2 regions of the Exiguobacterium sp. UBA3968 genome follow, and region 1 is predicted to be linked to the other one. Evidence: a T-box and tRNA genes for the amino acid it is inferred to sense, from the RefSeq annotation. Region 1 holds a T-box; the other holds one or more tRNA genes.
What was found. A T-box is a leader RNA that pairs with one kind of tRNA and senses whether it is charged. The one in region 1 lies ahead of leuS (leucine--tRNA ligase), so its partner is inferred to be a tRNA-Leu.

Region 1 (3,420 bases):
AATTGAATGAATCCACGAAGGAAGTGACGCGGAAGAACCGGCTGTTTATTCGCTTCGTTGACGAAGACCATGAGTTGCGAAATCCCGGTGTTGAACTGAATGTTCGCGAAGTCTTCCGTGACCTTCTTGACGGTCTGGTGGTATGTCCGTTCGAAGTCAGCATCGACTTCCGTGACGTCTTGAATGTCTGCTGTCCGTTCGAACAAGCGCCAAACGCGATCGAGGAAACGACGCGCTCCGTCAAGACCGTTCTCAGACCAGGCAACCGATGCATCGAGTGGTCCCATGAACATTTCGTATAAACGTAACGTATCAGCACCATGCGACTTGACGATTTCATCTGGGTTGATGACGTTACCGCGAGATTTTGACATTTTCTCGTTGTTCTCTCCAAGGATCATTCCTTGGTTGTATAACTTCTGGAATGGTTCTTTTGTTGGTACGACGCCTGCATCATACAAGACTTTATGCCAGAACCGTGCATACAACAAATGGAGAACAGCATGCTCTGCCCCACCGATATAAATATCGACAGGAAGCCAGTATTTTAATTTTTCTGGATCCGCAATCGCTTCTTCATTGTGTGGATCGATGAAACGAAGATAGTACCAGCAGCTTCCGCCCCATTGTGGCATCGTATTCGTCTCGCGACGGCCTTTCATTCCTGTTTCAGGATCTGTGTAATCCAACCAGTCTTCAGCAAGCGCAAGTGGTGATTCGCCCGTACCAGACGGTTTGATTTCTGGAATGATTGGAAGTTCAAGCGGTAATTCCTCTTGATTGAGTGTTTTCATTGAACCATCTTCCATATGAACGACTGGAATCGGCTCGCCCCAATACCGTTGACGACTGAACAACCAGTCTCGGAGTCGATACGTGATTTTTTTACGACCGACTTGGTTCGTTTCGAGTTCAGCGATCATCGTCTCGATTGCTTCTTGTTTCCCAAGTCCATCAAGCATATGCGAGTTGACGTGTTCGCCCTCTCCTGTGTAGGCTGCTTCGTCGACATTTCCACCCGCGACGACTTCAACGATCGGTAAGTCGAATTGTTTCGCGAATTCGTGGTCGCGCTCATCGTGTCCTGGAACAGCCATGATCGCACCTGTTCCGTAAGAAGCAAGGACGTAATCAGCGATCCAGATTGGAAGACGATCGCCTGAGATCGGATTGACCGCAAAAGCACCCGTGAAGACACCCGTTTTTTCCTTCGCTAAATCCGTTCGCTCGAGATCTGACTTCGTTTGGACTTGCGAAATGTACGCATCGACGGCTTCCTTGTGATCCGCTGTCGTGATGTCAGCTACGAATGGATGCTCCGGTGCAAGTACTAGATACGTCGCACCGAAGATCGTGTCCGGACGTGTCGTAAAGACCGTGACTTGTTTTTTATGTCCATCAATCGTGAAATCAATCTCAGCACCCTCAGATTTCCCGATCCAGTTGCGTTGCATCTCTTTGACAGAATCCGGCCAATCGAGATCATCCAGATCTTCAAGAAGGCGATCCGCATATTCCGTGATTTTCAAGACCCATTGACGCATCGGAACACGCACAACCGGATGATTTCCGCGTTCGGATAATCCGTCGATGACCTCTTCATTCGCAAGGACAGTTCCAAGTGCCGGGCACCAGTTGACTGCGACTTCGTCTACGAAGGCAAGTCCTTTTTCATACAACTTCGTAAAGATCCACTGCGTCCATTTGTAGTATTTTGGATCCGTTGTGTTGATTTCACGATCCCAGTCATACGAGAATCCAAGTTCTTTAAGCTGACGCTTGAACGTCTCGATGTTTTTCGCTGTGAATTCGCGTGGATCGTTTCCTGTATCGAGCGCGTATTGTTCTGCTGGTAATCCGAACGCATCCCATCCCATTGGGTGAAGGACATTGTATCCTTGCATCCGCTTCATCCGTGCGAGGATATCCGTTGCTGTGTAACCTTCCGGATGACCAACATGGAGTCCAGCACCTGACGGATACGGGAACATATCAAGGGCATAGAACCCTTCTTTTTCTGGATCTTCTGTCGTGACGAAGGCGTTGTCTTGATCCCAACGCGCCTGCCATTTCGGTTCAATTTCGCGATGATTGTACGGCATGTCTTTTCCTCCTCTAATCTAAAAAAAACCGGTCTTCCGCCCCTAAGAAAAGGGACGAAAGACCGGTTTGGCTTCCGCGGTACCACCCACGTTGTCTGTCTATGACAGACCGCTTGATTCACGGATAACGGTGTGAAAGACCGGATTCGCTACTACGACTTCACGAATCGTGCTCCCTGACGAGTTCACGGTTGTTACCGACTGGTTCGCACCTTCCACCAGCTCTCTTGACGGCACCTTTCCCCTACTGCTTCAGTTCCATGCATTTGACTATCTTTTTCTAGTGTAATCTGTTTCTTCCTCAAGCGTCAACGCTTCCGTAAAATTTCCTCGATTTCTGCGTGTGATTGCGCGACATGATCCGCTTGCTCTAAGCGTTGCGTTGGCATCCGGTCATCAAGAAGCGCAATCACTTCCATGCCTGCTGCTTTCGCACCAATCATCCCGTTCGCAGCGTCTTCAATGACGAGACAGTTCTCGGGTGCGTGTCCAATCCGCTCTGCCGCAAGTCGAAAAATCGCGGGATCCGGTTTCGAACGGATGACTTCTTCTCCACTGACGTAGTGCGTGATCGGAAGCCCATAATGACGGATGACACGTTCGATTTTCTGAAGTGAACTCGAAGAAGCAATGCCGATATCGTAACCAAGAGTCGCCGCTTGTTCGATGACTTGTGTGACGCCTTTTTTTAATCCACACTCTTCCGGCTTTGCATGAATTTGAAACAAGCGATGTTCTTCCTCAAGCAACGCACTAGCTGTTTCTTTCAGCTGATGCTGGGCGACGAGTTCTTCCCACATTTCATCTCCTGTTTTTCCCATGAACGTCGCATACTGAACCGGATCAAGCGGAATCGATAACCTTTTGAACATCTGTTGATGCACTTCAAAGTAGCGAATCTCACTATCTAAGATAACCCCGTCCATATCAAAAATCAGACCGCGTTTTTTCACGATAACTCCCCCTTTATTGATCGATCCTGACTTCAGCATATCAAAAAAACGACTACACGATGTAGTCGTTTTCATACTCTCATTATCTATTTAACTAGTTGCCACCTGAATACCAGCTTGTCGATACGCCGGAAAATAATCGGAATCAGCATTTGATCCGTATCGTATGCAGAGCAAATCATATAGTGATGGCTGCAGGATGGATTTTCCTTGATGATACTCAAATAGTCGATATCCAGTGTAACGGCATTTACTCTCAAAAAGACTATCCCGTTCTTGATACCCGCCCCCAAGATGTTGTTCGACGAGTCCCCGTGCTTTTGCCTGAAGAATTGCTTCGTACTCAAGTCGCTGATTCGGGAACA
Region 2 (3,420 bases), 570 kb from region 1:
AACGGAGAACCGATTCTCTGGTACTTCGAGGTGTCTGAAGCGAGTTCTGCCGAGGTGCATCGGACGCTTCGACAAATGGCGTATGCTGGGTGGTTCGACCATGCGGCTGGCTTTTTATTTGGCCGTACGTCTGCAAGGATTACAGAAGATCTGACATGGCTAGACGTGTATCACTATCTAGCCGATGAAACGGGCTTACCAGTCTTATATGATCTTGACATCGGTCATCAGCCACCACAGTTAACGTTAATCAATGGAGCGACGGGTACGGTTCGTATTCAAGGAAAAGATTCACGAATCGATCTTACGTTCAACTAAAAAGGAGAGCACGCAATGGCACGTCGTAAGTTTCAAGCATTAGGCGTTTATAAACGCGTCCATATTAACCCGGAAACACGTCGAATGACGTTACCGGAACCGTTTTACGATGCACTTCGTCTAGAAGATGAATTGCTGATTGCACAAGTCGGAGATGTTCTCGTCATGCGTCGTCCGGGGGAAGTCGTCGAGACAGAAACGGATTTATTGAGTGAACTCGTAGAAGATGGATTCACGGGTACAGAGCTTGTCCAAGAGTTTGCCTACCGGCGTCAGCAACAGGAACAACGATTACGTCAACAAGTCTTGCAGGATGAAGAGGATGACCATGCTGCTCAACTGAAGATCGAGCTATAACGGAAAGAAGGAGTGGGGCAGATGCGTCGCAGAACAAAAATTGGAATCGGAGTCATCGGATTCGGATTAGTAGCAGCGAGTTATTATTTTTATGAGATGGCAATCGCTACGAATCCGAAGCCGTTCTTATCGAATAATCGGGATTTGAGTGATGAGATGGTCCGGTTGATGCAACCTGGACAGACATGGATCAAGGAGCAGCCGCTCGAGCGGATCGAGATTGAAGCAAAAGATGGTTTAACGTTACGCGGACATTTCCTCCCGTCTCCTGTTCCGTCAGACCGGATTGTCATTCTCGTGCATGGATACGGAGGCGTCGGAACGGATTTAGCCGGATTCGCCTATCTGTACCATCAGGCCGGTTTCCATGTCATGATGCCCGATAATCGAGGACACGGAATGAGTGACGGTCATTATATCGGATTCGGATGGCATGATCGTGAAGATTGTCTCAGTTGGTCGAACTATCTGATTGAACGGATTGGACAGGATGCGAAACTGTTCTTACATGGTGTGTCGATGGGAGGGGCGACCGTATTGATGACGAGTGGCGAACAACTTCCACCACAAATCAAAGGAATCATTTCTGATTGTGCCTATACGTCCGTCAATGCTGTTCTTGCGTATCAGATGAAGCGGATGTATCGACTACCACACTTCCCGTTTTTAGGGATGACGAGCGTATTGACGAAGCTAAAGGCAGGTTATACGTTCCGTGAAGCATCAGCGCTGAAACAGGTCAAAAAGGCACAGGTTCCGATTCTCTTCATTCATGGTGGTGCGGATACGTTCGTACCGACAGATATGGTGTATGAGCTGTACGAAGCCTGTCCAACGGAAAAGGAACTGGTCGTCATTCCGAATGCCGCACACGCTATGGCATATTTCGAGGATCCGGCATTATATGATGACGTCGTTGAGAAGTTCGTCCGGAACATCTTGCGAAATGATTGACAACTCAGTTCGTTACCCGCTATATTAATATCATAAATCAACGTCGTCGTGGCGGAACTGGTAGACGCGCTAGACTCAGAATCTAGTGGTGGCAACACCGTGGAGGTTCAAGTCCTCTCGGCGGCATAAATGATTGAAGGAGGCAATCCCATCAAGGGGTTGCCTCCTTTTTTGATAATGAATAGAAAACGGTTGCATCGAATAAAAATTCAGAAATGTTTATCTTTTTAGAACTTTTCTGGTAAAATACGTTTTAAAGAGGGTACTCTTCAGGGAAAGTACTAAGTGGAGTCGACAATCTTTAACACATAGGAGAGGGGAAACAAACATGAAAAAAGGAAGTATTTTGCTAGCGCTCTTGATGAGCTGTATTCTCGTACTTGGTGCATGTAGTATCGGTTCGAAGGATGAAGGGTCTTCAGAAGGAAAGACGTATAAAGTTGGTATCGACGTCACGTATCCACCATTTGAGTACAAAGACGGGGACACGTACAAAGGAATCGACATCGATCTTATGAAAGCAATCGCTAAGGATCAAAACTTCAAGATTAAATTTGAAGCAATGGATTTCAGCGGTATCATTCCAGCACTTCAAGCAAATCAATTGGACGTTGCCATTGCCGGTATGAGTATTACACCAGAACGGAAAAAAGTCGTCACATTCTCAGACCCATATTTCAAAGCTGGTCTTATTTTAGTCGTCAAAAAAGATGAGAATGGTATTAAATCCGTTAACGATCTTAAAGGGAAAAAAGTAGCCGTCAAAAAGGGAACGACGGGTGCAAAATATGCAACGGACAACGCGGATAAACTTGGCTTCACTGTTACACAGTTCAATGACAGTCCAGCGATGTTCCAAGAAGTAAAGAACGGTAACGCAGCTGCCTTGATTGAAGATTATCCGGTCATCTCATATGCAAACAAACAACAAAATCTTGGATTGAAACTTGTCGGTGATCGTCTCAACGGTGATAACTACGGGATCGCTGTCTTAAAAGGTGAGAATAAGGATCTGCTGAAGAAAATCAACAAAGGACTTGCGAATCTGAAAGAAAACGGTGAATACGATAAAATCGTTGACACGTATCTGAAATAAGTCGCAAGGCGATAAGGGAGTGGGATAGCCAATGGAAGTGGTCAAAACCGCATTTCCATTTTTCTTGGAAGGGCTTCAAGTCACATTGTATATTTTCATCATTGCGGTCATCGTCGGCTTTCTGATTGGCTTAGTCGTCGCATTGATGCGGTTGTCACCGTTAAAGATTTTGAACGCAATCGCGATCATCTATATCGATGTCATTCGTGGTACACCGTTCATCGTTCAGCTTTTCTTCATCTACTTTGGACTCAACTCGCTTGAGTGGTTATCGATGGACCGGATGTATGCAGGGATACTGACGGTCGCGATCAATGCTGGTGCTTATTTCGCGGAAATTATTCGAGCAGGTATCCAGTCGATTGATAAAGGACAAACAGAAGCCGCACGTTCACTCGGTATGACAGGACGTCAAACGATGGTTCAAATCATTTTACCGCAAGCATTCCGACGGATGTTACCAACGATTACGAATCAATCGATCATTAGCTTAAAAGATACATCGTTGTTATCGATCATCGGCATCGCTGATTTGACGCAACAAGGTCAAGTTCAGCAATCGACGACGTTTGAGCCATTCATCGTTTGGTCTGTCGTCGGATTGATGTACTTCGTCATCATTTATCTCTTGTCATTAGTGGCGAAGTTCTTGGAACGGAGGTTTACATTACGATGAGTATCATTGAAGTGAAGAA

Region 2: it has a tRNA-Leu gene. The T-box ahead of leuS (leucine--tRNA ligase) is inferred to sense a tRNA for this amino acid. The anticodon was not compared.

Annotation. Positions count from the first base shown of each region.
Region 1 is NZ_DGCW01000005.1:1,630,078-1,633,497, forward strand. It holds gene leuS (leucine--tRNA ligase) at 1-2,102, opposite strand, end outside; T-box leader at 2,150-2,372, opposite strand; gene B3S86_RS10195 (HAD family hydrolase) at 2,411-3,055, opposite strand; gene B3S86_RS10200 (peptidoglycan bridge formation glycyltransferase FemA/FemB family protein) at 3,146-3,420, opposite strand, start outside.
Region 2 is NZ_DGCW01000005.1:1,057,896-1,061,315, reverse strand. It holds gene B3S86_RS07370 (S66 family peptidase) at 1-318, shown strand, start outside; gene B3S86_RS07365 (hypothetical protein) at 334-675, shown strand; gene B3S86_RS07360 (alpha/beta hydrolase) at 697-1,629, shown strand; tRNA gene B3S86_RS07355 (tRNA-Leu) at 1,672-1,755, shown strand; gene B3S86_RS07350 (transporter substrate-binding domain-containing protein) at 1,958-2,725, shown strand; gene B3S86_RS07345 (amino acid ABC transporter permease) at 2,757-3,401, shown strand; gene B3S86_RS07340 (amino acid ABC transporter ATP-binding protein) at 3,398-3,420, shown strand, end outside.